2 regions of the Symbiobacterium sp. genome follow, and region 2 is predicted to be linked to the other one. Evidence: predicted binding sites of a transcription regulator. Region 2 holds the regulator's gene; the other holds the start of a gene.
The links. The regulator LexA, encoded in region 2, represses DNA repair genes until DNA is damaged. The targets are predictions, from matches to a motif close to CNAACANNTGTTNG.

Region 1: a site for LexA is predicted at 8,502-8,515, ahead of uvrA (excinuclease ABC subunit UvrA). Genes of this name have one in related genera too.

The regions. Positions count from the first base shown of each region.
Region 1 is NZ_JBFNEH010000028.1:21,252-36,311, forward strand. It holds gene AB2385_RS10165 (polysaccharide deacetylase family protein) at 1-242, opposite strand, end outside; gene uvrC (excinuclease ABC subunit UvrC) at 288-2,177, opposite strand; gene AB2385_RS10175 (hypothetical protein) at 2,266-2,613, opposite strand; gene AB2385_RS10180 (RNA polymerase sigma factor) at 2,618-3,250, opposite strand; gene AB2385_RS10185 (ABC transporter substrate-binding protein) at 3,478-5,334, opposite strand; partial or broken gene AB2385_RS10190 (zinc-ribbon domain-containing protein) at 5,395-5,472, opposite strand; gene uvrA (excinuclease ABC subunit UvrA) at 5,550-8,414, opposite strand; gene AB2385_RS10200 (HNH endonuclease) at 8,625-9,107, shown strand; gene AB2385_RS10205 (phosphodiester glycosidase family protein) at 9,179-12,037, opposite strand; gene AB2385_RS10210 (alpha/beta fold hydrolase) at 12,173-13,786, opposite strand; gene asnB (asparagine synthase (glutamine-hydrolyzing)) at 13,947-15,060, opposite strand, start outside.
Region 2 is NZ_JBFNEH010000007.1:31,595-46,654, reverse strand. It holds gene AB2385_RS03750 (redoxin domain-containing protein) at 1-464, opposite strand, end outside; gene AB2385_RS03745 (hypothetical protein) at 665-985, opposite strand; gene AB2385_RS03740 (LysM peptidoglycan-binding domain-containing protein) at 999-1,340, opposite strand; gene lexA (transcriptional repressor LexA) at 1,576-2,193, shown strand; gene AB2385_RS03730 (DUF456 domain-containing protein) at 2,359-2,844, opposite strand; gene AB2385_RS03725 (aminotransferase class I/II-fold pyridoxal phosphate-dependent enzyme) at 2,878-4,152, opposite strand; gene AB2385_RS03720 (sigmaY antisigma factor component) at 4,280-4,477, opposite strand; gene AB2385_RS03715 (DUF5345 family protein) at 4,470-4,802, opposite strand; gene sigY (RNA polymerase sigma factor SigY) at 4,792-5,313, opposite strand; gene AB2385_RS03705 (ABC transporter permease) at 5,352-6,188, opposite strand; gene AB2385_RS03700 (ABC transporter ATP-binding protein) at 6,181-7,098, opposite strand; gene AB2385_RS03695 (anaerobic C4-dicarboxylate transporter family protein) at 7,254-8,573, opposite strand; gene AB2385_RS03690 (GreA/GreB family elongation factor) at 9,047-9,511, opposite strand; gene AB2385_RS03685 (AAA family ATPase) at 9,756-10,775, shown strand; gene hfq (RNA chaperone Hfq) at 10,812-11,081, opposite strand; gene miaA (tRNA (adenosine(37)-N6)-dimethylallyltransferase MiaA) at 11,078-12,037, opposite strand; gene mutL (DNA mismatch repair endonuclease MutL) at 12,034-14,049, opposite strand; gene AB2385_RS03665 (hypothetical protein) at 14,131-14,616, opposite strand; gene AB2385_RS03660 (Hsp20/alpha crystallin family protein) at 15,026-15,060, opposite strand, start outside.

The DNA of each region.
Region 1 (15,060 bases), on a different contig from region 2:
GGCTCGGAATCAGCCGGCCCGCCTGCGGGATCCGACACATCGCCGGACCCGGCTGGCTCGGTGGGTTCCGTTGTGTGGCCGGACGGGTCGCCGGACTCGTTCGGGTCGCCGGAGTCGGCGGAACCGCTCGCCGGTGGCTGGTCTGAGGACCCGGGGCCGGGCTGCGGGTTCGTGACGGCACCGCCGCAGCCGCCCAGGAGCAGAACAGTGCAAAGCACAGATGCGATCCAACGCTTGTTCATACGTACATGATCCTTTCCAAATAGCAATAAACTAAGGGACAATCCTTACTGGGTCGCGCCGCCCAGCGCCTCCTTTACGCGCTCGGCCAGCTCCCGGTTCAGGCCGGGAACCGCCGCCAACTCTTCAATCGAGGCGGCCCGGATGGCCTTCAGCGAGCCGAAGTGCTGCAGCAGGGCCTTCTTGCGCTTCGGGCCGATGCCCGGCACGTCGTCCAGCCGGCTGTGGCTGGCCGCCTTGCGGTGCAGCTTGCGGTGATAGGTGATGGCGAAGCGGTGGGCCTCGTCGCGCACCCGCTGGAGCAGGAAGAGCCCCTGGGACCCGCGGGGCAGTTCGATCCAGCCCGGCCGGTCTTCGGCGCAGAGGAGTTCCTCCTCCTTGGCGAGGCCGAACGTCGGGATATGCTCCACCCCCAGCTCCCGCATCACGGCCCGGGCGTACGAAAGCTGGCCCTTGCCGCCGTCGATGATCAGGAGGTCCGGGAACACCGCAAACTTGCCCCCGTAATCGGCGCCCCCCTCGGCCACCTGGTTCTCCGCCAGGTCCTTCACCCGGCCCTCCACCTGGGCGGCCCGCTCGGCCAGGCCCCGCCGGAAGCGGCGCCCGACAGCCTCCGCCATGTTGGCGAAGTCGTTGTTCTGGTCCACCTTCATCTTGAAACGCCGGTAGTCTTCCTTCTTGGGCTTGCCGTCCTCAAAGACGACCATGGAGGCCACCACTTCAGAACCCTGCACGTGGGAGATGTCGAAGCATTCGATGCGGCGAGGCAGTCGCGGCAGGCCCAGGGCCTGCTGCAGCTCCATCAGCGCGCCCTCGGTGGCGGCCAGCTCCAGCTCGCGTTGCTGCTTGCGCTCCGCCATGGCCTCCTGAGCGTTCTGGGCCACCATCTCCACCAGCCCGCGCTTTTCGCCCCTGAGCGGGCGGCGCAGCACCACCCGGCCGCCGCGCTTGGCGGAGAGCCACTCGGCCAGCATGTCGGCGTCGGGCACGTCTTCGCTCACGAGGATCTCCCTGGGCACGAAGTCCGTCTGGGCGTAATGCTGCTGGATGAACGCGGCCAGGATCTCGCCGCCGCTCATCTCGTCGGCCCCGGTCATGATGAACTGGTCGCGGCCCACCAGCTTGCCCTGGCGGACGAAGAAGACCTGCACACCGGCCTCGTCGTACAGCCGGGCATAGGCGATGGCGTCCAGGTCGTCCATCTCGTGGCTGATGATTTTCTGTTTCTCCGTGACCTTCTCGATGGCCCGCAGCTGGTCGCGCAGTTCGGCCGCCCGCTCGAACTCCAGGTTCTCGGCCGCCTGCTCCATGCGAGCCCGGATGCGCGCCACCACCTCCTGCGTGCGGCCTTCCAGGAAGGCCTGGAGGTCCCGCACCGCCTCCGCGTAGGCCTCGTGCTGATTGAAGTCCGGCAGGCAGGGCCCGAGGCAGCGGCCGATGTGGTACTGCAGGCATCCCCGCGGATGTCGGGACGGATCGTTGCAGGTGCGCAGCGGGAAGAGCCTGCGGGCGAGCTTCATCGTGTCCCACATGGCCTGGCTGTTGGTGTACGGACCGAAGTAGCGGGAGCCGTCCTTCTTCATCGTGCGGGAGACCACCAGCCGCGGCCACTGCTCGGTGAGCGTGAGACGCAGGTAAGGGTAATGCTTGTCATCCCGCAGGCGGATATTATACTTGGGCTTATGTTTCTTAATTAAATTAGACTCGAGCACCAGCGCCTCGGTTTCCGTGTCGGTGACGATGTGCTCGATTTCCGCAATCTGGCTTACCATCGCCAGCACCTTGGCGGTGAGGTTGCGGGAGGACTGGAAATACTGGCGGACCCGGTTCCGCAGGTTGCGCGCCTTGCCGACATAGATGATGCGGCCGGAGGCATCCTTGTAGAGGTAGCACCCCGGTCGCTCCGGCAGCAGTCTGATCTGCTCCTCGAGGTCCACGTGCCTTCACCTCCCCCTCTCTAGTGTAGCACCCGAAGCGACAGAAACGCCCCGCCGGTGCGGGGCGAGCCGTTCTGAAATCGTTTCCTCAGCGCAACAGCGTGATCTCGGCAGACGACCAGCGCAGGTCGCCCGCCCCCAGGCCGCCCCGGTCTGCCTGACCGGGCAGGAAGGCGCCCACCCAGTGACCGGGTGCGAGGACCACAGGCTCCAGTGCCGGCCTGGCCGGCACGGCAAGGAACCAGCAGAGTCCCGCAGCCACGCCCACCGCCAGCAGCTGCCGGAACGCCGCGGTCGCGCGCTGCATCCGGGCGCCCTGTCGGTTCCGGTCGCGCTCCAGTTCCCGGCTGATTCGCTCCCACAGGTCGGGCGGAGGAGAAACTCGCTCCGCCTCGGCTCGCAGTACCTCCCGAATCATCCGTCCATCGACGCGCATGCGCTCACTCCTCGCAGGGCACCAGCGGGGTGTGGGCCGAAAGCCGGTGGTACGACAGGGCAACCAGATCCGGCCGGCCGAGCTGGCGCGCCATGTGATTGCGCAAGAGCTCACGCGCCCGGTGCAGGCGAGACTTTACCGTGCCCGGGGGGCAGCCGATGATGGCAGCAATCTCGCTGTCAGAGAATTCGTGGAAATACTTGAGCACCACCACGGAGCGGTGGACGGGATCCAGGCGGCCGATGGCCACGTGTAGCAGACGCCGCTCCTCGCTGTCGAGCACCGCCTCCTCGGGCTGCCACGCACGCTCGAGGCGGCCGCGCTGGTGCTCCTGGATCGCACCGGGCATCGGGTCCAGCTCTTCCCGGATCCTGCGGCGGCGCAGGAGCGTGATGGCCTCGTTCACCGCCACCCGGTAAAGCCAGGACTTGAAGCTGGATCGGAACTCGAACTTGTTGATGGAGCGGAAGACCTTCAGGAAGGTCTCCTGCACCACGTCCTGAGCCAGGGTTGCGTCCCGTACGACCAGGTAAGCGAAGCGAAAGACATCGTCGCGGTAGACCAGGAACATCTCTTCCAGAGCCGACTGGTCCCCCGCTTGGCAGCGCGCGATCAACTCCGACTCCACGTCGCGCACGGGCTCCAACTCAGCGATGGCCTTCGCCCCCCCACCTACAAATATAACTTACTATACCACAACACTTTCTTAGACTGAAAGACCTCAGTTCGAAAAGAGTTTTCTCAGTCTTCTCCACGCGAGGCGCGTTCTCCTTCCTTCACCCCTGTGGTAAAGATCATCGGTGCTGCACTAAAGAACGCGAGCGCACCGCGCGGCCTTGCGCGCGGTGCGCTCCGTCCTCTGCACTAGCGCTGCAGTTCGTAATGCCCGTCGACCCACTCGAACACGTACACCTGGGCCGCCCGGTTCTCGCCCGTCTGCGGATCAAAGCTGATGGTCGTCGACCAGCCCTTCAGCCCCCGCGTCGACCGCACCAGCTCCGCGAACTCGGCCCGGTCCGGCACCTCGCCGGGGTGCTCCTCGCCGTAGCGAATCAGCGCTTCCAGGATGACCCGCGCCGCGTCGTACCCGAACATGCCGTAGCCGCGGGTGGGCTTGCCCAAAATCGCCTCGTAATGGCGCAGGAACCGGCCGTCGGTCCCCCGGGTGTAGTGGGTGAAGTAGATCTCGCTCCAGCCGCGGCCCTCCGTCTCCTCAAACGCCGGGTTGTACAGCTCGGCCCCGCCGATGATGGGCACCGTGACCCCCTGCCGCCGAAGGGCAACGGCCGCCTGGTAGCCGGACTGGCTGTTGCCGGCGTAGAAGATGGCGCCGGGAGCATACGCCCGGACCGCCGCGGCCAGGGACGCGGCGTTGATCTCGGACGGCAGCACGATTCGCCCGGCCACGGGGAGGGCCATGATCTCGGCCGCGGTCTCAAAGGCGGCTGCCCGCGCTGCAGCCTCCTGGCTGCCGTCCAGCAGCAGCAGGACGGACTCAGCACCGAGGCTGCCGTTCGCAAAGGCGGCGGCAGCCGCCGCCAGGCGTGCCCCGTTGGGCACCAGCCGGTTCACGTGCGGCCACCCCTGCTGCAGGAGGTCCTCCGACCCGGCGATGGGCACGATGAGCACGAGCCGGCTGTCCCGCAACCCCTCCGCCAGGCTGGCGGTAACGGAACTGGTGAAGCTGCCGATGACGCCGATGACCTCCTGATCGTACGCCAGCCGCCGGGCGTGCTCGGCCGCGACCTCGGGCCGTCCCTGGTCGTCGTAGCGGACCAGAGACACCTGATAGCCAACCTTCTGCAACTCGGCCTCCAGGTCCCGCAGGGCCAGTTCGGCCCCGCTGGCCAGGTCGCTGCCCCACACGCCGTGCGTGCCGGAGAGCGGCGTCACCGTGGCCAGCACCACCGGCGTCTGCGCCGTGGCCGGTGTTGCGCTGCATGCAAAGGCCACCGGCTTCTCCACCCAATCGGCAATCAGCCGGCCCACCTCTCCGGCGATGGGCACGGCATAGGCGATGGCGTTGTCGGCTCCGGCGGTGACGATACCCACCACCTCACCGGTCTCGCGCAGGATCAGCGGTCCGCCGCTGGCGCCGTGAAGCACGCTCGCCCCGCGCACCTCCATCAGGCCGGCGTAGTACCGGCCGTCGATCCGGCGGGAGACGCCTGTCTGGCTGACCTCGGCCGGCACCAACGCCTGGTGCGGGCTCCGCTCGGGATTGCCCCAGGCATACACGGAATCGCCTGCCGACAGCGGCTGCGACGAGAGGGTGAGCACGCCGGGCCAGCGGACCAGCGTGGGCGCGTAGATGACCGCAACGTCGCGGTTGCTGTCGGTCCCCACCACCATGCCCTGGTGGGTCGTGCCGTTGTCGTCAATGAGGGTCACGCAGCCGCGGTGCCCCTCCATCACGTGGGCGCTGGTGACAATGTGGCCGCCGGTATCAATGATGAAGCCGGTACCGACCCGGCTCCCCTGCTCACCCCGCACTTGGATGGAGACGATGGCGCGCAGCAACTGCTCCGGAACCGTCTCCGGCCCGTCTTCCCCGTTGGTCTCATCGCCCCCGACCGTTTCGGGCGGCTCGGCCGGTTCGGGGTTCGCGAGAGCCGGCTCGGCGGCGTTCCAGGGCCAGCGGCCCGCGTGGAGGCGGAACCCGCCCAGCACGCCGGAGCTGAAGAACGTGAGCAGGACCACCACGACGACCCAGACGGCCACCCCGCCACCAGGGCGCCCCCGCCGGCGGGCAGGCGCGGGCGCGGCGGCCGCCCTGAGAGGCGTGCCGCAGGAATCACAGTAGTTAGCGGAAGGAGAGACCTCCGTCCCACAATAAGGACACCTGATCGGTTTCGTCACCGGTCTCCTCCCCTGTCTGGCCTTCTCGCACGGGCTGTGTGGAAGACTTCGAGAAGGGGATCGGCGCTCCCTGCCGGTCAGTCGGTCCCCGCCGCCGCCTCCAGCGCCGCCAGGGCGCGCTGCCGCTCCATGTGCCGTTTCAGGAAGATGCCGGTGTAGCTGTTGGGGTTCTCACACACCTCTTCCGGTGTGCCCTCGGCGACGATCTGACCGCCCCGGTCGCCGCCCTCGGGCCCGAGGTCGACAATCCAGTCGGCCTGCTTGATCACGTCGAGGTTGTGCTCGATCACCAGCACCGTGTTCCCGGCGTCGACCAGCCGCTGCAGCACGTCCAGCAGCCGGTGCACGTCGGCCGTGTGCAGGCCGGTGGTCGGCTCATCCAGGATGTAGATCGTGCGGCCCGTCGCCCGGCGCGAGAGCTCCGTGGCCAGCTTCACCCGCTGGGCCTCGCCGCCGGAGAGGGTGGTGGCCGGCTGTCCGAGCTTGATATAGCCGAGGCCCACGTCCTGGAGGGTCTGCATCTTCTTGTAGATGCGCGGCAGGGGGCGGAAGAACTCCACCGCCTCGTCCACGGTCATGTCGAGGATTTCGGCGATGTTCTTGCCCTTGTAGTGCACCTCGAGCGTCTCGCGGTTGTAGCGCGCGCCCTTGCAGACCTCGCACGGCACGTAGACGTCGGGCAGGAAGTGCATTTCGATCTTGATGATGCCGTCGCCCTTGCAGGCCTCGCAGCGGCCGCCCCGCACGTTGAAGGAGAAGCGGCCCGGCTTGTAGCCCCGCATCTTCGCCTCGGGGGTCTGCGCCATCAGCTCCCGGATGAGGTCGAAGACACCCGTATAGGTGGCCGGGTTGGAACGGGGCGTGCGGCCGATCGGCGACTGATCGATGTCGATCACCTTGTCCAGGTACTCCAGGCCCTCGATGCCGTCATGGGCACCCGGGCGCGTGCGGGCCCCGTTCAGGTCGGCGGCCAGACGCCGGTACAGGATCTCGTTCACCAGCGTGGACTTGCCGGAGCCCGAGACGCCGGTCACCACGGTGAACGTGCCCAGGGGCACCCGGAAGGTGATGTTCTTCAGGTTGTGCTCCCGGGCGCCCTTCAGCACCAGCCACTTGCCGTTGGGCTTGCGCCGCCGCTCCGGAATCGGGATCTGCTTGCGCCCCGAGAGGTAGGCGCCGGTGAGCGATTCCGGCGTGGCCATGATCGTCTCCACCGGGCCTGCCGCCACCACGCGGCCGCCGGACTGTCCGGCCCCCGGGCCGATGTCGACGACCCAGTCGGCCGCCCGGATCGTGTCCTCGTCGTGCTCCACCACGATCAGCGTGTTGCCCAGGTCCCTGAGCTGCTGCAGGGTCTCGATCAGCCGGGCGTTGTCACGCTGGTGCAGCCCGATGGACGGCTCATCCAGGATGTAGAGCACCCCCACCAGGTGCGAGCCGATCTGCGTGGCCAGGCGGATGCGCTGCGCCTCACCGCCCGAAAGGGAACCGGCCGACCGGCTCAGCGTCAGGTAGTCGAGGCCCACGTTGATCAGAAAGCCGAGGCGGGCGTCGATCTCCTTCAGGATCTGGCGGGCAATGGCCCGCTCCTTCTCGGTGAGCTCAAGCCGGGAAAGGAACTGCCGGATCTGGACCACGTCCAGATCGGTCAGCTCGGCGATGGAGAGGCCACCCACCTTCACGGCCAGCGACTCCGGCTTCAGCCGGGCACCCTTGCAGGCGGGGCAGGGCCGGGTGGTCATGAACTCGGCCAGGTGGTCGCGGATGGCGTCGCTGGAGGTCTCGCGGTACATCCGCTCCAGCTGCTTGATGGCCCCCTCGTAGGGAACCTCGTACCATTTGCGCTGGCCGAACATGTTCTCGTACTGGAAGCGCACCTTGCCGTCGGGCCAGCCGTAGAGGAGGATGTCGATGAACTTGGGGTCCTGCTGGTTCAGCGGCACGTCCTTGCGGATGCCCAGCTGGCGGCAGAGCGCGTCCAGCATGTTGTGGAAGTACTGCTGCGAGGAGTTGGCCCACGGGATCAGGGCGCCCTCGTCCAGCGACAGGCTGGGGTCGAGGACAAGGTCCGGATCGAACTCGGTGTTGAAACCCAGGCCGGTGCAGGCCGGGCAGGCGCCGAAGGGCGAGTTGAAGGAGAAATTGCGCGGCTGCGGCTCGTCGATGGAGACGCCGCAGTCGGGGCAGGCGAAGTTCTCGCTGAAGAGCATCTCCTCGCCGCCCACCACGTCGACGGTGACGATGCCGCCGGCCAGTTTGAGCGCGATCTCCAGCGAGTCGGCGAGCCGCCGCCCGATGTCCGGCCGGACCACCAGCCGGTCCACCACCACCTCGATGGTGTGCTTCCGGTTCTTGTCGAGGGCGGGCGGCTGATCGGTCACGTCCATGATCTCGCCGTCGACCCGCATGCGCACGTAGCCGCCGCGGCGGATGTCCTCAAACACCCGCACGTGCTCACCCTTGCGGCCCCGCACCAGCGGCGCCAGCACCTGGATACGGGTGCGCTCGGGCAGGCGCAGGAGCGTGTCGACCATCTGATCCACCGTCTGCCGCGTGATGGGCCGGCCGCACCTGGGACAGTGGGGCCGGCCGATGCGGGCATAGAGGAGCCGCAGGTAGTCGTAGATCTCGGTGACGGTGCCCACGGTGGAGCGCGGGTTGCGCGAGGTGGTCTTCTGGTCGATGGAGATCGCAGGCGAGAGCCCTTCGATGGACTCCACATCGGGCTTGTCCATCTGCCCCAGGAACTGCCGGGCGTAAGCGGAGAGCGATTCCACGTACCGCCGCTGACCCTCGGCGTAAATGGTATCGAACGCGAGGGACGACTTGCCCGACCCGGAGACGCCGGTGAAGACCACCAGCTTGTCCCGGGGAATCTCCAGGGTGATGTTCTTCAGGTTGTGCTGGCGCGCACCCCTGATCACCAGACGGTCCTTGGCCACAGCCCAACGCCCCCCACCGGTGGATCAATCAATAGTAGATGGTACCACATCCAGTGTCGCCTCTGCGACGAGGAAATGATACCATGACGAACATTTGTTTGCAACACGTTCCCACGTTCGCTGGTGTGCTATAATAATTTAGTTAACGTGCGGATGGAAAAGATTCGCCATCAGCCCGTCCGCCACACCAGGAAAGGGGGCGAGAGTTCCGTGCCCCGTGAAGGCAAGAATCCCACCGATCTGATCGAGGTCATCGACGTCCGGGGGCGTACCCTCACCCCCTGCAGGCGCGAGGTCGCCGAACGGGAGGTCAGGCTGGGCCGGGCCCGTTGGGTCGGCCGCGCCCGCATCCGGCTCCGCTTTGATCCGTTCGCCTACCGGCACATCCGGCTGAAGGTGCTGGCCCGCGACCGCTACACGTGCTACTGGTGCGGCCGGCCCGGCTTTACGTTGGACCATGTGATCCCCTGGTCCAAGGGCGGTCTCACCACCATGGACAACTGTATCTGCGCCTGTGAGGAGTGCAACGGCCGGCGCGGCGACCTGGACGCCGCCGAGTTCGCCCGCCGCATGGGCCGGCCCACGCCCGCACCCGGGAAGACCGCCGCCGGGGGCAAGCGGCCGCCGGTACGCTTCGTGCGCATGACCCACCTCCTGGAGTCTGCCCCGGTCAGCCGGGGTTCGCTCTACTAGTTGACAACGTCAGGGAGGCCGGGGGGTAAGCCCCCGGCCTCCGCACGTTCCGGTGTGGCCCCACAGCCCGCTCAGCGCTCCAGCCGGATCCACACGCGGCCGGGCGTCGGATCGATCTTGAAGATCCGCGGGACCATCGGGCTGCCGACCTCGATGTAAGGGATGCCCTCCAGGCGATGCACATCCGGGAACGCGCCGCCGGCACTCAGGTAGGCCGCAGCCTTGCCTGACTCCTCCTCGAACTCCGTCAGCCAGCGCTGCACGAGTTCGGCCTCGCGCCCGTCGGCCCAGGCCGGGGGCGCCTCGCCGCCGACCACCACGACCTGCCGGATCGCCTGATCTCGCGCCGTCAGCGACAGAAGCGTCTGCAGGCCGGGCAGTTGGCCGAACTCGGTGGCTCTGAGCCCGCCCTGCTCGGTGCCCAGCAGGATGAAGCGCACGCCGCCGGCGTCGAAGTAGCGGGCCGGAGGCACCATCTCATAGACCGGCACATCACTGCGGCCGAGGTCGGTCAGCGCCTGCCGCACCACCTCCCCGAGGCCGGCGTTGACCAGGAAGAAGGCAGGGTCGGCCGCCAGCGCCGTGGCGACGACCGGCTGCGGCTCCACCTCCGGCGTCTGCCCCAGCACGGCGAAGGACCAGCTGCCCTCGCCGGCCGCATTCCCTGGCGCGAGGATCACGTCGGGCGCCTCCGCGGGCTCCGGTACCTCCGGCATCGCCAGGGCCTCACTCACCGTCAGGTCGGCAAACTGCAGCACGCTGGAGTAGATCCGCGTCGTGTCGGTCTCCACCGGGTAGACCCGGTAGAGGCTGACCGGATAGGCGACCCCGTCCGGAATTCGGGCCTCCACATAACGCCAGCCGGTCCAGTCCACCTTCCGGGCCAGGTCAACCGTGTAGCTGCCGCCGGCGGCGTCCTTCAGCACCGCCCGGAGCCAGGCCCCCTGGCCGTCGCCCTTCACCCAGAGCCCGAACCGATCTGGCTGCCCGGGCAGCACCACCGGTGCCGCCGCCTGCAGGTACGCCGCCCGGTTGCTGGAGGCCGGCCCGAAGTGATACTGCAGGGCCATGGCGGCGCCTGCGGGCCCGCCCGCACCGCCGGTCCCGGCCGCCCCGTTCGCATGGCCACCTTCGTCGGCCCCGTTCACGCCGTTGCCGTTGGCAGGGATGTCGCCCGGTGCGACGGCGCCGCCCACCTCGTCAGGGTAACGGGCGAACTCCCAGAGTGCGGGATCGCTGAGGGCGCTGAGCACGGTCGTGGCGTGTCCGGAGACGAAGGGAATGAAGGTTTCACGGCCCTGCACCGCCACCCGGATCAGGCCCGTTCCGGGGGCTACGGGGAAGGCCCGCAGGCCGTCGCCCTCCCGTTCCACGCGTACCAGGGAGGAATCGTAGGAAATCTCCAGGTCGTCGGGGTCGATTGTGGCCCGGTAGCCGTCTGCGTCATGGCCGATCACCGTGAAGAAGGCTCCCTCTGCGGCCGTGAGGCGCAGCCCGCCGGCGGCGGAGGTCGTGAGGCCGGCCAGCCGCCCCAGCACCCTGATGCGGGCCTCGGCCGTGAGTCCCTCCGCTTCGACGGTGACCACCGCCGAGGCGCCCGCCGGCACCGGTGCGCCGTCCGCGCCTGCCGCCGTGTAGCGGCCGTCCGCCGTGATGGTGCCCGGCCCCGCCAGGGACCAGGCCGGCGTCTCCACCGGCGCGGCCTCGTACTGCTCGTCCAGGGCCGTCACCGTCAGCGTGCGGGATAGCCCGGGGAACACGCGCGGCTCCCCCTCCACCTGCAGCCAGTGCGCCACGCCTGATCCGGGCTCGGCGAAGAGGCCGACGCCGTTGGGAATGCGACGCTCGGCCCCGTCGGCCGGGCGGTTGATCACCGTAAGGCCGCTGGTTCCGGGCAGGCGGGCGACCATGGTGGTCGAGCCGCCGCCGTCCAGCTCCAGGGCCGAGTGGGCGCCGAACTCCCGCATCAGCTCCGCCACTTCCCGGAGCGAGAGCCCCCGGCTGAGGGACAAGTCACCGTCAATCGCCAGCAGGTACATCCGGCTGCCGTCCTTCGAGAAGCCGATGGCCGTGCGGGGGCGGCGGGAGGTGCCATCCAGGCCGTCCACAACGCTGCCGTCGTCCACGAGCACGTTCTGACCGCCCAGGGCCCACCACACGTCGGGGACAGCGCGATAGCTCACCGAAACCGGGTCGCCCACGTTGAGCCGCGCCAGCGGGGCGGCCATGTCGCCGGTACCGACCAGGATGAAGCCGTCCGCGGGCACAGGATCACCGCTCACCTTCGGACTGATGGAGACCACCCGGCCCTGGCGCACCACCACTTCACACCCGACGGCGGCATCGCCCATGGCCCAGGGCCGGTCGATTGTCCAGAGCGAGGTGAAGATGCCGATGGCGCCCTCGGGCACCACCGGGGTGTTGACGACTGCCAGCGGATAGGAACCATCGGGTGTGGTCACGGTTCCCTCCAGCACCACAGAGGCCAGGCGGCCGATGCGGTCCTTCCCCACCAGGACGCCGTTGGGCCAGTTGGGCAGAGGCGATTGCAGGTACTGGCCGTTCTGCACCACCGTTCCCAGTGCGATGCCCGTTCCGGCCATGGCGAAGAAGTCGCCGTTGACGGCGGCGACGGCCCCGGCGCGGGCGGCCATCGCCGAGAGCGGCTCCCGCTCGGTCAGTGCGGGTGCGGTGAGCACGTCGGACCGAAGCGTGGGCTCGGAGAGGTCGGCCATGAGCAGCCAGCCGTTCACCCAGCCATGAGGATAAAGACGCTGAAACGACGTTACCGTCAGCCCCTGTGCGACGGGCGTCACCTGCTGGTGCGCGCTGACGTAGGGCGCGACGGAACCAGGGCCCGGGTTGGCGGCGGCGGGCGCCGCCAGCGCGGCCACCAGCAGTGGCGTCAAGAGCCAGGTCAATCGCTTCATCAAGAGGTGCCCTCCTGGACAGGTTTATGTAACCTGTAACCTTGGACGGGCCAGGAGGTGCAGTGGTTTCCATGTTGACGTGTAAATGATGGAGAGGGGACCAGATTCGGTCCCCTCTCATGTTCTCTGGCACGGTCACTCGGGCTGGGAGTGAATCCAGTCCGCGATGGCCTGCACCACGTACTCGGGCACGTTGGCGGCCACCATGTACTCGGCCATCGTGCTCATCTCGCCTTCGCCCTCGGTAAAGAGGTGGTTCAGCTTCGGGAACAGCTGGAAGGTGAGGTTCGTCCGCCCGGCGAGGTCGGCCTGAAGGCTCTCGAACTCCGAGACCGGCACCTGGAAGTCCCGGGCGCCCTGCAGGAACAGGATCGGCTGCTGCTGCTCCCGGAGCAGTTCAGACGCCTTGGGCACCAGGTCGTGCCAGTAGTGCGGGGTGCCGAGGGCGTAGCCTTCGGGCGGGTTGTCGGGATCGAAGGCGGGGTCGCGCAGCATGTCGAGCTGCGGCTTGATGAACTCAAGCTGCTCGGGCGGCAGCTGTCCCGACTCCACCAGGATGCGGTTCTGGGCCCACAGAGTGTCGAGCATGCTGTTGGGCGCCGCCATGGCGATGCCGCCGCGGATCAGACCCTCCTCGTCCTGGGCGAAAATGCGGGGAAGGGCGAGGCCGCCCAGCGAGTGGCCGAGCACGTAGATCTGGTCACGGGCGATGCGCTCGTCCGCCGCGAGCAGGCGCACGGCCGCCAGGGCGTCCTCCACCGACTCCTCCTGCAGCGTGAACTCCGGGTTGCTGCCGAACTTCTGCGAGTGCACGTAGGTGCGCTTGTCGAACCGCAGGGTGGCAATGCCCTGGGCCGCCAGGCCTTGAGCGAGGTCACGGAAGGGCTTCACGGCGTAGGCCGTCTCGTCGCGGTCCACGGGGCCCGAGCCGTGGACCAGCACCACCGCGGGGAAAGGCCCCTCGCCGGCAGGCAGCGTCAGGGTGCCGGGCAGGGCCCAGGGGGCCTCGCCGATCACGACCTCCTTCTCGGTGAAGCTCTCCGGGTCGGCGTAGGGCGGGTCGCCCGCGACGGGCACAGGAGCGTAAGCGTCGATGCGGAAGTCGTCAACGCGCCCCTCGCCGTCGAAGCGGATCGTTACCTTGAGCGGCGCCTGGGTAAAGGGAACGAGGAGGTCGACGTTGTGGTGAACCGCCGTGGTGCTCGCACCCAGCACCTGCGGGCGCCCGGGCTCACCGTACGACGCCAGCTGGAGCCCGGTCAGCAGGAGCAGTTCGGGGGAGACGGCCTCCTGCAGGGCCGGGCTGAACCGGGCGTGTACGGTGCTGAGCTCGCCCCGCAGCAGGTCACGGGCGAGCCGGTGGGCCTGGAGCACGTACGGGTCGACCCGGGCCTCCCGCGCCTCGGGGTCCCAGGTGACCGGCATGGCCAGCAGGCTGTCCATGAAGGCCTGGGGCACCATCGTGCGGTCGTCCACGATGATCGCCTCGGCGCCGATTGGGACGGCCTGCCCGTCCACCACGGCCTCGGTGGCACCGATCTGCAGGGTGGCGGTGACGCCATCGTCGGTGACGACGGTGACCGTGCGGGTCTCGCCATCCCACTCCACGGTCGCGCCGGTCGCCTCGGCCAGGAACCTGAGCGGCACCAGGTCGGCGGCGGCCGCCAGCGCCGGTGCGGCCGGCCAGCAGGTGAGCGCGGCCAGCAGGACGAGGGCCAGCCCGCGCCGGATCCAGTGGATCACACGCATACCATCTCCTCCTTCGCCTGTGCGTTCACACGAAGAAGGAGTTCGGGACAGGAGGGGATGTCCCCTGCGCGCTGGAGCAAGATCGGCAGGCTGGCCCGCGCCCCGGGCGTCGGCTTGCCCCTTCGGGAGGCCAGGAGCCGGGCGCAGTGCGCCGCAGCGGTCAGACCAGGACAACCTTATAGTGGCGGAGCCAGACCTCCAGTTGAATCAGGTAGGCCAGGTACTGGGGGCCGGCCATGAGCTGGCCGAACCAGGGGAGGCCGGTGGCTTCCTGCTCCTGCTCCGCCAGGGCCCGCACGCGGTCGGCTCTGACGATCTCGTGCAGGCGGCACGCCGGGTCGTCCAGCAACGAGAGCAGCAGGTCTCGGACCATGCGGAAGTAATCGGGGTTGTGGGTCTTGGGGAAGGGGCTCTTGCGCCGAATGCGCACGGCCTCCGGCACCACCCCGCGCAGCGCCTCGCGGAGGATGCCCTTCTCGCGGCCGCCATAGGTCTTGAGCGACCAGGGGATGTTCCAGACGTACTCGACCAGGTGGTGGTCGCAGACGGGAACGCGGGCCTCCACTCCGGCCGCCATCGACATGCGGTCGTTCCGGTCCAGCAGCGTGGCCATGAACCAACAGAGGTTGAGGTAGAACATCTCCCGCCGGCGGGCCTCCTCGGGTTCCTCGCCCGGCAGCCGGGGTACGCTGGCCACGGTATCGCTGTATCGCTGGGCCACGTACTCGTCGGCCGTGATGTTGCCCGTCACGCCCGGTTGCAGCAGCGCCGTCCGCTCGGCCAGCGAGCGCACCCAGGGGAAGGAGCCGCCCGCATGGAGGGCCGGCTGGTGAAACCATGGGTAACCGCCGAAGACCTCGTCCGCGCACTCGCCCGAGAGGACCACCGTGGCCCCCTTCTTGATCTCCCTGCAGAAGAGGTAGAGCGATGCGTCCACGTCGGCCATGCCGGGCAGGTCCCGGATGAGCGTGGCCTTGGTCAGAGCCGCGACCAGTTCGGGCGTGTCGATGATGACGTCGTGGTGAACGGTTCCCAAGGTGTCCACCATGGTCTGGACGAAGGGGCGATCCGGGTCGGGCTGGAAGGCGTGGGCCCGGAAGTGCCGGTCGTTGCCCGCGTAGTCGATGGACCAGGTGTGAAGCGGCCCTCGCCCTTCGGCGCGGAAGACCTCGGCGGCAAAGGCGGTGATGGCGCTGGAGTCCACGCCCCCGGAGAGCAGGGTGGCCACCGGCACGTCGGCCACCAGCTGCCGGTGGACGGCGGCGCGCAGGAGT
Region 2 (15,060 bases):
CCCAGCCTCTCGGCGAAATCCCGCACGGCCACCCGCGACTCGCCGACGTTCACCGCGTAGAACTGCAGGCCCTGCGCCTTGTACTTGTCATAGACCGCCTGGAAGTCGGGCATCTCCTTGCGGCACGGCGGGCACCAGGTGGCCCAGAAGTTGATCACGACGGGCTGCCCCGCCAGGTCGGAGAGCCGCACCGCCTCGCCGTCCAGGGAGACGGCCTCGAAATCCGGTGCGGGCATGCCCACCTGGGGCACCGTGTCGGCCCCGGTCCGCGGGACCAGCAACACGAGCAGCAGCGCAGCGGCCATCAGGCCCAGGGAGAGGCCGGAAACCCAGCGCTTCCACGCGGGCAGCCGCCCGACCGCCGCATTCTTGTGCGCGGCCGCCGTGAAGCGCGTGTCCCACCCGCAGTGGTGGCAGTACCGCCCGCCCTGCACGAGCGCCGTGCCGCACTCGGGACAGACCACGGTGCATCCCCCCGTCCCCGTTCCGGTCCTCTTGCACCTGCAGGACCTGGCTGGATAGTGATAGACTCACGTAAACTTGCAGGCTCGGTTCATTATAACAAAGAATTCGGCACTCCGGTCAATCCCGTCTCCGGCTGAGCGGGTGAATATGGAAAGGTCTACACCCTCAGGTGTAGACCCGATTCGCATTCCTTTGCGCCCTACCAGCCGGCAGCCCGACGCTCCGAGCGGTAGTGCCGTGCGTACAGCTGGTTCCAGGCCCGCAGTTCGGGAAAGAGCCGGTCCACGGCCAGGGAGATCTCCAGCATGGGCAAGCCGCCCCGTTCCTCCACGGGGGTGCGGGCCGCCTCCGCCAGCAATCGCCCCACCTGTCGGCTGAGGTTCCGGAGCCCTTCCTCGTCGCGGAAGTCGCCCGCCGCCGCTGCGCGCAGCACCTGCGCATGGCGCCGGCGCAACCGGAGCAACCGTTCGTACAGCTCAAGGGGCAGCTTCCCTTCGAAGCTCTGCACCACCACTGCCATTCGCCTTCCCCCTTCAGCGCCCGGCCGGTTCAGTGGGAACGAACAGGACCTGTCCCGGGTGGATCTCGGCCGACGGCAGGCCGTTCAGCCGCCGGATCAGGTAGACCACTTCCCGAACATCGCGGTCGCCTGCGTAGGCGGTGGCGATACCCCACAGCGTGTCTCCCTGAACCACGGTGTAGTGGACGCCTGCCGGCGGTTCATGCGCGCCCGTGTGGACGAGCCGGGGGAACAGCAGTACGGCAGCGGCCAGCGTGAGCGTGAACAGCACCGCCAGCGTCCGCGCCCGGCGCACGGCCTTCGGAGTGCGCCGCCGCACCCTCCGATACCGGGGTTGCAGGGCAATCGCAGCCATGGAGAACCCTCCCTCACCCGAACAGATCGCCGGTAGTCCCGGAACCTGTGTTCGCATACAGCGTATCACGAATGGATGTTCTGGTCAACCCCTTGCGCGCATTTTTTCGAACAGGTGTTTGCAGACGGCCCGCCATGTGGTACAATCTAGCCAACCGGACCGTGTGCCGGAACGACAGGGCGGGGCCATGCATGTGAATCCGCGGTCCCGGCCCCGGTTCAGGAGGTGTCGCTGCATGCCGGAAGCCTTGACGGAGCGACAGCGCCAGATCCTGCAGTTCATCAAGGATGAGATTCGCACCAAGGGCTATCCGCCGTCGGTAAGGGAGATTGGCGAGGCCCTGGGTCTCAGCTCCAGTTCCACCGTCCACGGGCACATGACCCGGCTGGAGGAGAAGGGCTATATCCGCCGCGATCCCACGAAGCCCCGGGCGATCGAGGTGCTGGACGGGAGCACCACCCAGCTTCGCCGCACCATCGCGGTCCCCGTGGTGGGCCGCGTCACGGCCGGGCAGCCCATCCTGGCCCAGGAGAACATTGAAGAACACTTCCCGCTGCCGGCCGATTTCGTGCGGGCAGACGAGTCGGAGCTCTTCTTCCTGACGGTTCAGGGCGACTCCATGGTGGAGGCAGGCATTCTGGACGGCGATCTGGTGCTGGTCAAGCGCCAGCAGCACGCCAACAACGGCGATATCGTCGTTGCGCTGATCGAAGACGAGGCCACGGTCAAGCGCTTCTTCAAGGAGCAGGACCACATCCGGCTGCAGCCCGAGAATCGGTTCATGGACCCGATCATCGTGCCCGACTGTCAGGTGCTCGGCAAGGTGGTCGGCCTGGTTCGGCGGATGGACTAACGCGCCGGAATGGCTCTACGGAGTGGGAAGCAAATCGGCCCGGTGGGAGCGTCGGCTTCCACCCGGGCCCTGTTTTTGCCTCTCGGTCTGTTCGGATGGGTGCCTGCCCCGGGGCGGCTCCCGCAGCACGGCCGCAGACCCGGGCCGTGCGGGTCGCCCCCTGCGCTACACGAGTACTTTGAAGACGAAGGCCCCCGTCAGCCCAAGTGCCACCACCAGGTTGACGACCACCGAGCCCAGCACTCCCACGAGGCCGCCCACGCCGGCCCGCAACGCCTCCCGGCCCGAGCGGCCGGCTGCCAGTTCGAACAGGGCGGCGCCGAGGAAGGGCCCCAGCACGAGGCCCAGGGGCATGAAGAAGAGGCCCACCAGCGACCCGATCACGGCACCCCAGGCGCCGGCCCGGCCCGAGCCGAAGCGCCTGGCCCCCCACGCCCGTGCGTAGTGCTCGGCCACCTGCGTGGCCACCACCACCGCCAGGGCCACGATCAGAAAGCCCGGGGTCATCGCCTGGAACCCCTCCACCACCCCGTAGACCAGCATGGCCAGGAAGATCAGGGGCAGCCCGGGGAGGGCAGGGATGAGCGTGCCCGCGATCCCGACCAGCATCACCGCCAGTGCGATGAAGAAGGCGATCCACTGAAAGCCCACCCGACCACTCCTTCCGCAAGGCGCACCAGGTGCCTACACCTTAAGGACGCCCGCGGCAGCCAGTTCGTTCGCAGCGCGCAGGGCCGCAAGCATCACGTGCTCGCGCGTCAGCCCGCCCTGGAAGTAGGCGACGTATGGCGGCCGCATCGGCCCGTCGGCGGAGAGTTCGATGGACGATCCCTGCACGAAGGTGCCGGCCGCCATGATCACCGGGTCGCTGTAGCCGGGCATGGCCCACGGCTCGGGCCGCACGTGGGCGTCCACCGGGCTGGCCTTCTGCACTGCCTGGCAGAAGGCCTCCAGCCCCTCGGGCGAGCCGAGCTCCACCGCCTGCACCAGGTCGGAACGGGGCTCGTCGAAGGCGGGCCGCACGGCAAAGCCCAGGTGGGCGAAGAAGGCTGCCGTGAACTGCGCGCCCCGCAGGGCCTCGCCCGTCACGTGCGGGGCGAGGAAGAGCCCCTGGAAGAGCAGCCGGTTGGCCCCCGCGTTGGCCCCGACCTCGGGGCCGATGCCCGGAGCGAATAGCTGCGCCGCGGCCCGCTCCACCAGGTCGGCCCGGCCCACGATGTAACCGCCGGTGGGGGCGATGCCGCCGCCGGGGTTCTTGATGAGCGAGCCACAGGTGAGGTCCGCTCCCACGTGGGGCGGCTCCTGCGCCTCGACGAACTCGCCATAGCAGTTGTCCACCAGTACCGTCACGTCCGGGTTGGCTTCCTTGGCCACGCGGATGATCGCCCCGATCTCGGCCACGGTGAGGGGCGCCCGGAGCGAGTAGCCCCGGGAGCGCTGGATCAGGAGGCAGCGTGCGTCGGGCCGTCGGACCGCCCGTGCGACCCCTTCCAGGTCCACGGTGAGGTCGGGCCTGAGGGGCACTTCCTCGTAGCGCACGCCCCACTCAGTGAGGCAGCCGGGGGCGCCGTGGATTACCTGCCGCAGGGTGTCGTAGGGGGCGCCCGCAGCGGCGATCAGCCGGTCGCCCGGCCGCAGGACGGCGAACAGGCCCGTGGCGATGGTGTGGGTGCCCGAGGCGAACTGGATGCGCACCAGTCCGGCCTCGGCGCCGAACGCCCGGGCGAAGACCTCGTCCAGCTTCTCCCGGCCGATGTCGTTATAGCCGTAACCCGTGGAGGCGGCGAAGTGGACCTCGGAGACGCCTGCTTCCTGGAAGGCGGACAGCACCCGGGCCTGGTTGCGCAGCACCAGGTCGTCCACCTGCGCCCACAGGGGCCGGACGCGCTCGAGGGCGGCGGAGGCCGCTGCCGCAATAGATGCCGGACAGTCGGGCAAGAGTTGCTCCCAAATGTTCAACTAACATACCCTCCAATATTCGTCATCACGACGCACCGAGCCTATTCTACCTTTTGTCTCCCGGCGCGAAAAGGGCAGCGCCCAGGAGAGGAGTATCCCCCCGGGCCGACCGCCCCAGAACGGCGCCCTACCGCCGCTTCGGCCGAACCACCAGCAGCCAGTAGACCAGGCTCGACATCGGGAAGTGGACCAGACCCAGCAGGCCCCAGAACCAGGCTCGCGCCCCCCGCCGGCGGCTGTCCAGGAAGAGGCAGACCCCCTGGGTGCCCAGAAGGAGGGCGATCAGCACCCAGGCCCACCAGCGAAGCTGTGCGGCCTCATTCATGACGGGTCCTCCTCCCATCCGCCTGCCACAGCGCAGCCCCGGCCGCCAGCGCCACGGCCATCGCTCCCTGGGCTGCGAGGTAGTAGAGCGGGAACCGCGCCAGCGCCCACAGCCCGGCGGCGACGATCAGCGCCGCCGCAGCCAGGAAGCGCAGGAGGTCCCGCTGCAGCGCCTGCCGCTGGGCCCGCTGCACGTCGCCGACCAGCAGCAGGAGCGCACCCAGCTCGGGCGGGCTCTCCCGGTCCACCGGCCCGGCGAGGCCGTCGAGGCTCTCTCGCAGCGCCCTCTCCCACGCCTCCTCCGCCTGATTGCCGTCATGCCCCATCCTGCTCCAGCCCCTTTCGCAAGGCTCGCACGGCGTTGAAGATGCGCGACTTCACCGTGCCCACCGGGATGTCCATCCACTCGGCAATCTCCTCGTAGGTGTAGCCGTAGTAGTGCTTCAGCACCACGCAGAGCGCAACCTCCCGGGGCAGGGCCTGCAGTGCGGCCACGACGCTCTGCACCTCGGGCGCCGGCTCCTGCCGCCCGTGCAGACCCTCCTCCGCCGCCCGCTCCGTCAGCCTTCGCTCCCGCTTCTGCCGCCTGAGCCAGTCCAGGTACTGGCGGGTGGCGATGCTGCAAAGCCATGTGCTGAACGCGGCGCGCCCCTGGAACTGGCCGATGCGCTCGATCGCCCGGATCATGGTCTCCTGGGTGAGGTCCTCGGCGAGGTTGCGGTCAAAGGTGATGGTGACGAGGTACTTCTTCACCGGCAGGTAGTGCTGCTGCAGCAGGCGGGCGAGGGCGACCTGGTCGCCGCGCTGCGCCTGCCGGATGAGCTCGGGGTCGTCCATGGGCCATCACCTGCCGGTCTGGGGAAGTTGAGCCGTCTTCAGCGGACCTGGCTCTCGAAGAGCTGGTTCCGGTTCAGGTGGCGGAGCACCTGCCAGAGCAGCACGAGGTCGACGGCGGCCACCACCAGTCCCACCAGGGTCACCACCAAGCCGCTCATCACGAGCACGCCGGTCGCCTGCCCCACCACCAGGAGCAACACGGGCAGCACCACCATGCCGCCCATCTGGTAGGCGGCCTGGAAGGTGGCCACCCGCGCGCTCACAAACACGTTGATCAGGACGGCCATCAGGGCCACGGCGGGGCTCACCAGGAGCATCAGCGGCAGCCAGTTGAGCTGCGGAAAGAAGATCCGGTGGAAGAGCGGCCACGCGGCCACGTTGAGCGCCAGGGCGCAGAGGCCGAAGGTGCCCAGCGACAGCGCCATCGCCGGCCCGAACGCCGCCAGCACCTTGCCTGCGAACAGCGACAGCACGTCCACCGGGGCGAAGAGCAGCGCCTCCAGCGTGCCCCGCTCCTTCTCCCCGGCGAAGGAGTCGGCGGAGATGACCGAGGCGGCCATCAGCGGGATCATCAGGAAGAACGGGGCCAGCATGTAGTTGGCCGTGAGGTAGATCAGCTTCTGGTCCAGCCCGGTGAGGGATGTGAGCACGGCCCCCAGCTCGCCGGCCGGGAGCTTCTCCGCCCACTGCAGCATGGTCGCCGCGTCCCCAGGCGATAGCTTGTCCACCCCGAAGCGGAAGGCCAGGACCAGCCCCAGGGGGAGGCCAATCCCCAAGAGCAGCGGCACGATCAGCATCGGCAGCCACACCTGCAGGTTGGCGGTGATGGCGCGGACATCCTTCCGGGCGATGGCGACCACAGCCCTCCTATTCATGCGCCGTACCCTCCCTGATCTTGAAGTAGAGCGCCTCCAGGTCGCGGTGCACCGGCACCGCACTGTAGACGGCCGCTTCCTGGGCGAGGCGGCGCAGCAGGAGCGGCACGTCGCCCCGACCGGGCAGGGTGAAGGCGATGCGCCCCGGCCCGACCTGCCGCGCCGGGATGCCGTGGTAGTGACTCTCCCCGAGCGTGAGGTCCGTCTCCACCTCGAGGGTGACGGTGGGGAAGTACCGGGCCTCCAGCTCGGCGAGGGTGCCGTGCTCCACCACCCTGCCCCCCTGGAGGAACAAGTAGCGGTGGCAGACCTGCTCCAGCTGGCTGAGCAGGTGGGAGCAGATCATCACGGTGGTACCTTCCCGCGCGTTCAGCTCCCGGATGTAGCCGAGGACCATCCGGATGCCCTCCGGGTCGAGGCCGTTGGTGGGCTCGTCCAGGAAGAGCACCCGGGGCCGGTGCAGCAGTGCCCTGGCAAGCCCCAGGCGCTTCCTCATGCCCGTGGAGTAGGTGCCCACCCTGTGGTCGCCCGCATCCGCCAGGCCGAACTGCTCCAACAGGGCGTCGACCCGCCCGGGTTCACCCACCCCGTACAGGTCGGCGAAGAACTGCAGGTTCTGCCGGCCGGTGAGGTTCGGATAAAGCCCCGCCGACTCGGTGAGCACCCCGGCCATGCGGCGCACCGCCTCGCCGTCGCACCGCGGGTCGTAACCGCCCACGGAGATGATGCCGGCATCGGGGTTGATCACGCCGGTGAGCAGGCGCACGGTGGTCGTCTTGCCCGAGCCGTTGGGGCCGATGAAGCCCACAATCTCGCCCTGGCCGACGGCCAGGCTGAGGTCGGTAAGCACCCGCCGCCCGCCGAAGGCCTTTGCAACATGCTGCATTTCGAGGAAAGGTCCTCTGTTCATCTGCATCACCTGCCGGTCCGACGCCTGCGGGGGGCGAAAAGTTCACTGGCAGAAGGGAAAACGTGCATCAGGGCTGCCGCACTCCGGAAAGCTCAGGTTGCGGAACACAGAACCGGCCCCTCCCATGGCGGGAAGGGCCGGCAACGTGCACCGTGCTAGAAGACGATGGCCTGCATGATGAAGCCAAAGACCACACTGAGCACCATGGCGATCAGACCGGGGATCATGAAGCTGTGGTTCAGCACGTACTTGCCGATGCGGGTGGTGCCCGTGGAGTCGAAGTTGATGGCGGCGATGATCGGGCCGTAGTTCGGCAGGAAGAAGTAGCCGTTCACGGCGGGGAACATGGCCGCCAGGAAGGGCACCGGGATACCCAGGGCGAGGCCCAGCGGCATGATCGCCCGGGTGGTCGCGGCCTGGGAGTTGACCAGCACCGAGAAGAAGAACAGCACGACGGCCAGGAGCCACGGGGCGGACTGGACGACGGTGCCCAGCTGCTCGGTGATCACGGCCTGATTGCCGTTGAACCAGGTGTCGCCGGCCCAGGCGATGCCGAAGATGCAGATCAGGGCGTTGGCGCCGGCCTGGAAGACCGAACCCTTCACGATCTGGCCGGGATCGCACTTGCAGACCCACAGGATGACCGTGGCGGCCACCAGCATCACGATACAGATGGCGTGCCACATCTGCAGGGACGAGCCGCTGGCGAAGGTCGGCCGCAGCGACGGGACGGCGCCCAGAACGACGATCAGTACGGCGGCGACCAGGAAGATGATAACCGAAGGAATGGCGCCGGGCTCGGGCTTGTACGCCTTGAGCTCCTCGAGGGACTTCGGCCGAACCGGCGGAATCAGGCCCTCCTTGACACGCCGCTGGTACTCGGGATCGTCCTCCAGCTCCTTGCCCATGAAGTTACAGATGAAAGCCGTAATCATGCAGGCGAGGAAGGTGGACGGGGCGGTGATCAGCATCAGCTTGGGCAGCGTCATGCCCATGCTCTCGGTCAGACCCAGCATGGCCACCATGGCCGCCGAGATCGGGCCGCCGGTGATCGCGAACTGCGAGGCGATAACCGAGATCGAGAGCGGACGCTCCGGGCGGATCTTGGTTTCACGGGCCACCTCAGCGATAACCGGCAGCACGGAGTAGGCCACGTGGCCGGTACCGGCGAAGAACGTGAACGTGTAGGTCACGATGGGGCCGAGGAACGTGATGTACTTCGGGTTGCTCCGCAGGAGCCGTTCGGCCAGCTTGACCAGGTAGTCCAGGCCGCCTGCCGCCTGCATGGCGGCCGCGGCGCAGACGACTGCCAGGATCATGAGCATGACGTCGATCGGGGGCGAAGTCGGTTCCAGCTTGAAAACGAAGACGAGTACAGCGAGGCCGACGCCGCTGGCCAGGCCGATGCCGGCGCTGCCAAGGCGGACACCCAGGAACAGGAAGACTAGTACGACGAGTAGTTGAACCCAAACCAAGAAGAAGTGCACCTCCCTGCAGAAGTTCTGGTTCGAGCATACTTGAGTGAATCACATAGTCGCCATCCGCCTTGGGTGCCCGCTTCTGAAAGCACCGAATAGCTTACAGCGTTTAGTCCCTTCGGCCAGGATGGAGACAAGCCGGGGCGCCGAAGTGAGGGGCTCTTCCTCTCGAAAGGCAGAGTTGCGCCTCACCTGCGGCTGGCCGAACCGAAACAATAGCGGCGCCGCGGTCGATGCGGCGCCCGTTTTGCAGGGGTGCGCGGTCCTGCACCGTCTTGGCACTCGGCTGCCGGCCATAGCCAGGGACTACGACCAAGGCGCCCGGCCCGAATCGCCCGATGGACCACACCACCGGCACCAAGCCACCAGCAGATGGGCAAACCGTGGCCTGACAGGCCCCTTGGCACCTTCGGGTTTCCCTGCCGCCGCCGACAGGCGCGCAAAAGGCGGGGGCTGACCCCGCCGCCTCCTCAGATGTCGATCGGCTCCGTACCCACGGCCGCAACGCGGTAGCTGAACTGCCCGCCGGGGGCATCGATCACGACCCGCTCGTTCACACGCTTCATCAGCAGCGCGAGCCCGAGCGGTGAGAGACAGGAGATGTAGCCCTTGGCCGGATCCCCTTCAGCGGGCCCCACCACCACGTACACGGCCTCGGTGCCGTCGCTCTCGTCCACCAGCGTGACCGGGATGTCCATCAGCACGACGTCCAGCCCGCCCTCGGCCTGCTGCTCCTCGAGCCGGTCGAGCAGCTGCGTGGCCGCCTCGACGTAGCGGCGCAGGAGCGGTCGGACGCTGTATGCTTTGCCGGCGCTACCCGGGCTGGAGAAGTACTCCTCCATCTCGGTGTTGAGGAGTTCGTCCAGCACGCGCAGGCGGCTGGCCACCCGCGCGCGAATTCGCTCTGCTTCCGAAGGTGGCCTGGCGCGAACCACGATCTCACAACCTTTCCCGCGAGAATTGAACGCCCTCCCCGGCGCAGGCACGCACGCGTAACCACTCCGCCCTGGGAACGGAGTGGCAACCTATCCTGCCAATAGTATACCACACCCCCCGGCCTTTGTATTGGCTAGGACCAAGCTTCTAGTTCTCGCCTCTCGCTCCACTTTTCGGAATCGCCGCTGCCCCGCATGATGATCGCCGCGCGGGCTGCGTATGCTTGCCAAGAGGGGGAGAGCGATGGCCAGATGGAGACGGCCGCAGCGCTACGCGGAAATCAGCGGATGGCTGCGGGCGGGCGAGATCACCCCCGCCGACGCCCTGCAGATGGCGATGGAGCTCAGGCGGCAGCGCGCGGGCGCGGCTGCGGAGGCCAAAGCCAGGGCGGAGAGCGAAGAGGAGCGGCGGCGCCGGGTGCAGGCGGTGGTGGCCGAGTTGGAGGGGCTGGTGGGCCTCGGCCAGGTGAAGCAGCTGGTCCGGGAACTCCAGGCCTACGTGACGATCCAGCTCAAGCGGGCTCGCGCCGGTCTGGCCAGCGAGCCCACCAGCCTGCACATGATCTTCACCGGCAACCCGGGCACGGGCAAGACCACGGTGGCGCGGCTCCTCGGCCGGCTGTTCAAGGAGATGGGCGTTCTGCCCAAGGGGCACCTGGTCGAGGTGGAGCGGGCCGACCTGGTGGGAGAGTACATCGGCCATACGGCGCAGCGGACCCGGGACGTGGTGCGGCGGGCGCTGGGTGGCGTGCTCTTCATCGACGAGGCGTACAGTCTGGCCCGGGGCGGCGAGCGCGACTTCGGAAAAGAGGCCATCGACCACCTCGTGCGGGCCATGGAGGAACACAGGGGCGAACTGATCCTCATCCTGGCCGGCTACCCCGAAGAGATGGCCTGGTTTCTGCGCCAGAACCCGGGTCTGCGCTCCCGCTTCGCGCTGATGCTCCACTTCCCCGACTACACGCCGGAGGAGCTCCTGGCCATCGCCGACCTGATGCTGCGCCGCCGCGACTACCAGCTCGCCCCCGACGCCCGTGCTGCGCTGCGCCAGATCCTGCGCGGGGGCGGGTGGCTGACGGCGGGCGAGCAGGGCAACGCCCGGGCAGTGCGCAACCTGACGGAGCGGGCCATCCGCTGTCAGGCGCTGCGACTGGTGCAGAAGCCCGACCCCACCCGCGACGAGTTGATGACCATCACCCGCGCAGATCTGGAGGAGGCCGTCGCCGGGATGGTGGCCCAGGCGCGGGCGGGCCTGCGCCTCTAGGAAAACCAGAGGGGGTCGCCCCGAGGGCGGCCCCGCTCAGTCGCTTTCCGGTTCCTGCGCCGCACCGCCGGCCATCAGCTGTGCGATGGTCACCGGCAGCGGGCGCACCGGCTGAATCGTGGACAGCGCGTGCTTGTAGACCAGTTGAACCTTTCCCTCGAACTCCACCGCCACCGTGAAGTTGTCGAAGCCGCGGATGTACCCCTTCAACTGGTACCCGTTCACCAGGAACACCGTAACCGGGATGTTCTCCTTGCGCACCAGGTTGAGGAAGCTGTCCTGGAGGTTACCCTGCACCTTGCTCACTGAATCCGCCCCTTCCTCTCTCTACAGGGCCACTTCACCTTCACCAGTCTGACGATCTCTTCAAACGCCCGGTCGCGGGCCTCGGGGGTCGTCACGTCCAGCCAGATCAGGCGGCGCTCCCGCCGGAACCAGGTGAACTGGCGCTTGGCAAAGCGGCGGGTGTTCCGCTTGATCAGCGCCACCGCCTCCGGCCAGGTCAGGAGCCCGCGCAGGTAGAGCACGAGCTCCCGGTATCCCAGGGCCGACATTGGCTTCAGGTGCGGCGGGTAGCGCGTCAGGAGGCGCCGGACCTCCTCCACCCAGCCGGCGGCAAGCATCGCGTCGACCCGCTGGTCGATCCGGGCGTAAAGCTGTTGCCGGTTCATCGTCAGCCCGACCATGAGGTCGTCGTACCGGGGCTCTGACTGCGCCGCGGTCTGCGTGGCCGAGATGGGCACGCCCGTCAGGTAGTAGACCTCCAGCGCCCGCACAATACGGAAGATGTCGTGGGGATGGAGCCTGGCGGCCGAGACGGGGTCCACCTCGGCGAGCCGGGCGTGCAGATAGCCGGGCCCTCGCTCGGCCTCCTCCCGACGCAGCCGGGCGCGCAGCTCCGGGTCGGGGTCGAGTTCGGTGAAGGTGTAGTCCTCCACCACCGCCCGCACATACAGCCCGGTGCCGCCTACCAGCATCGGCAGGTGGCCGCGGTCGTAGATCTCCCGCACCAGGCGGTCGACCCGGGCCTGAAACTCAGCCACCGAGAAGTCCTCGTCGGGATTCTTGATGTCGATCAGGTGGTGGGGAATGCCGCCCATCTCCTCGGGCCGGATCTTCGCCGTGCCCACGTCCATGCCCCGGTAGACCTGCATCGAGTCGCCGGAGATAATCTCCGCCCCCACCGCCCGGGCCACCCGCACCGAGAGTTCGGTCTTGCCCACCGCGGTGGGGCCCACCAACACCAGAAGTGGCAGTTTCACCGCTTGAACCTCTTCTCCAGTTCCGCCACCGGGACGCAGATGATCGTCGGCCGCCCGTGGGGGCAGGTGGCCGGCGACTCGCAGGCTGCCAGGTCGCTGAGCAGCGCAGCCACGTCCTCGGGCTGAAGTGCGTCGCGCGCCTTGATGGCCGCCTTGCAGGCCGCCATGGCGGCCACGACCCGCCGGCGCCGTTCCGTGACGGGCGTGCCGGGGGCCACCCGCTCCTCCTGCAGGCGGTCCAGGAAGTCGGAGACGAGTCGGGCGACGTGGTCCGGCCCCAGCCCCGCGGGCACGCTCTGGATGAGCAGCGTGTTGCCGCCGAAAGGCTCGGCCTGGAAGCCGCTCTCGGCGAAGATGGCGGCGTTCTCCAACCACATGGCCATCTGGGCCGGCGTCAGGTCCAGGGTGATGGGGAAAAGCAGCGGCTGCGAGGCCGGCGTCTCCTCCTCCGCCGCCCGGTAGAGCCGCTCAAAGAAGATGCGCTCGTGTGCGGCGTGCTGATCGATCAGGTAGAGTCCCTCGGGCCCGTCGCAGGCGATGTACGTCCGGTGGACCTGCCCAAGGGGCCGGAGGGCCCGGATCAGGCCGGCCGGGTCGGTGGGATGCGGCACCAGATCGGTGGGCGGCAGCTCCGCCTGCGCCACCCCGGCCGCCGCGCCGGTCTCCTCCGCCGCCCGCCCCGCCAGGAACGCCTGCAGCCCGCCGGCGGGCAGCTGTCCCAGCGGCTCGACCGGCCTGGGGTCAGCGTGCCTCGGGGCAGCCGACGCCCGCCCCTCTGTCGCCCCCGTTCCTCCCGACGATGCAGGAGACGCCCCATAGGGCATGGCGGCCTCCCTGGTGCTAGTCTGCACGCCGGGCTGCCCGGCAGATACCTGCCAGGGCGGGGGGGCGGCCCGGCCTCCCCCCTCTCCGGGGCGGTGGGCGCCAGGGGGCAGCCACCCTCGCTGCAGGGCGGCCTTCTCCCCCGCCCGGTCGGGCACCCGCACCTCGCCGTCGGGCGTCACCTCGGTGCCGGGAATCAGGAGCGCCGCACCGAGGCCCTCGCGCGCGGCCCGGTACACCGCCGCCCGCACCTCCCGGTCGCGCTGGAAGCGCACCTCCGCCTTGGTGGGGTGCACGTTCACGTCCACCTCCCGGGGCTCTACCTCGATGAAGAGGATGCACACCGGGTAGCGGTTGTTTGGCAGCAGGTGGGCGTAGGCCTCCTCCAGGGCGTAGCGGGCGCCGATGGTGCGCACGGCGCGCCGGTTGACGAAGAAATACTGGTGGTTCCGTCCGGCCCGCGCAATGGTCGGCCGCCCGACGTAGCCCCAGACTCGGGCGGCGTCGTCCTGGTACTCGACCGGGATCAGCTCCCTGGCGATTTGGCGCCCCAGCAGGGTGGTGATGGCGGCCATCAGGTCGCCCGTGCCGGGGGTGGCGAACACCTGGGCGGCGCCGCTGTGAAAGCGGAAGGCCACGTCGGGGTTGGCGAGGGCCAGCCGCGTGAGCATGTCGCCGATCTGGCTCATCTCGGTGGCGTTGGCTTTCAGGTACTTGAGCCGCGCCGGCACGTTGTAGAACAGGTTCTGCACCGTCACCCGCGTGCCGGGGGGACAGCCGCACTCTCCCTCTGCGACGACGCGGCCGCCCTCGACGAGGATGCGGTACCCGGCCAGCTGGTCGTGGGGCCGGGTGATCAGTTCGAGGTGGGCCACGGCCGCGATGGAGGGCAGCGCCTCACCGCGGAAGCCCATGGTGGTGATGGCTGCGAGGTCGTCTGCGCTCCGGATCTTGGAAGTGGCGTGCCGCTGCAGGGCCAGCCGGGCGTCTTCGGGCAGCATGCCCGTGCCGTCGTCGGTGACCCGCACCAGGTCCCGCCCGCCGCCGCTCACCTCGACCACGATCCGCCTGGCGCCGGCGTCCAGGGAGTTCTCGACCAACTCCTTGACCACGCTGGCCGGCCGCTCGACCACCTCGCCGGCGGCGATCTGGTTGGCGGTGCGCTCGTCGAGCAGGTGGATCTTTGCCATCGGGTCACCTCCCTCCCGGGCCTGGCCGTCCCGGTCACAGTTCGGCGGCGCCCTCCACGCCGGAGGCCGCCGCCGCTGGGCTTACTTCTTCTTCTTCGGTTCCTTGGGCTTGCCGTACAGCTTCTCCGTCTCGGCCTGAATCTGCTCCTGCAGCCGCTGGACCCTCTTCATCTTCTCCATGATGGCCTTCTGGCGGAAACCGCCGACAGCGGCCATCTGGTACATCGCCAGCGAATCCTTGGCGGCCGCGAGCGAAAGCTCATGGAGCGTCTTGGCCCGCGGTGGAACCTTGAGCTTGTTCATGTCGGCGATGAGCGCCTCGTAGGTGGAGATGATCTCCCTGAGCGGTTTGCGCAGGAGCACCGGGTTCATGTTGGGGTTCTGGCCGAGGGCCTGAGCCTGCTGCGCTTTCTCCTGCAGCTTGTGCTTATCGTAGAGCCGTTTGAGATCCAGTGCATACTTGCGAACCTTGAACCAGGGTGTCTGCCAGAGAATGGCGTAGCCAAGTGCGAGTGCGGCCAGGACGATGAGAAGCCATTGCCACCAGGTAAACACGCGATAGTTCACTCCTCCAGGGGATCTCCCCACCCAGACATTGTGGCATGTCTCGCCTTCCGAGGCAAGCGTTTCCGCCGACCGATTTTCCCAGGCGTGCGCCTTCACGGCGGACTGGGCGGCAGGGGGCAGACCCGCGGGTGGGAGCCGCTCTCGCAGGTGCGCCGGCGCGTTCTGGGCGTGCTGCCGCGGTACGTGGACCGGGAGCACGTAATCGTCGTCTGCCACCGCACCGTGGTGGCGGCGGTCGCCGGTCGCTCTGTGGCCTGGCGTACCCGTTCCCGCCCCGGCGCACGTGAAGGCCAGGCAGCTTTTCCCCCGGGGCCGGAAGACCTCCTCCGAACCCGGGTCGGTGCGCCGAATCTGTCCGTCCCCAAAACGCGCAAGGGCCGGGGCCCGCACCTGCCCCGGTCTTCTCATCTCAGTGCGGCGTTTCGATGTTGAGGCGGCGCCCGT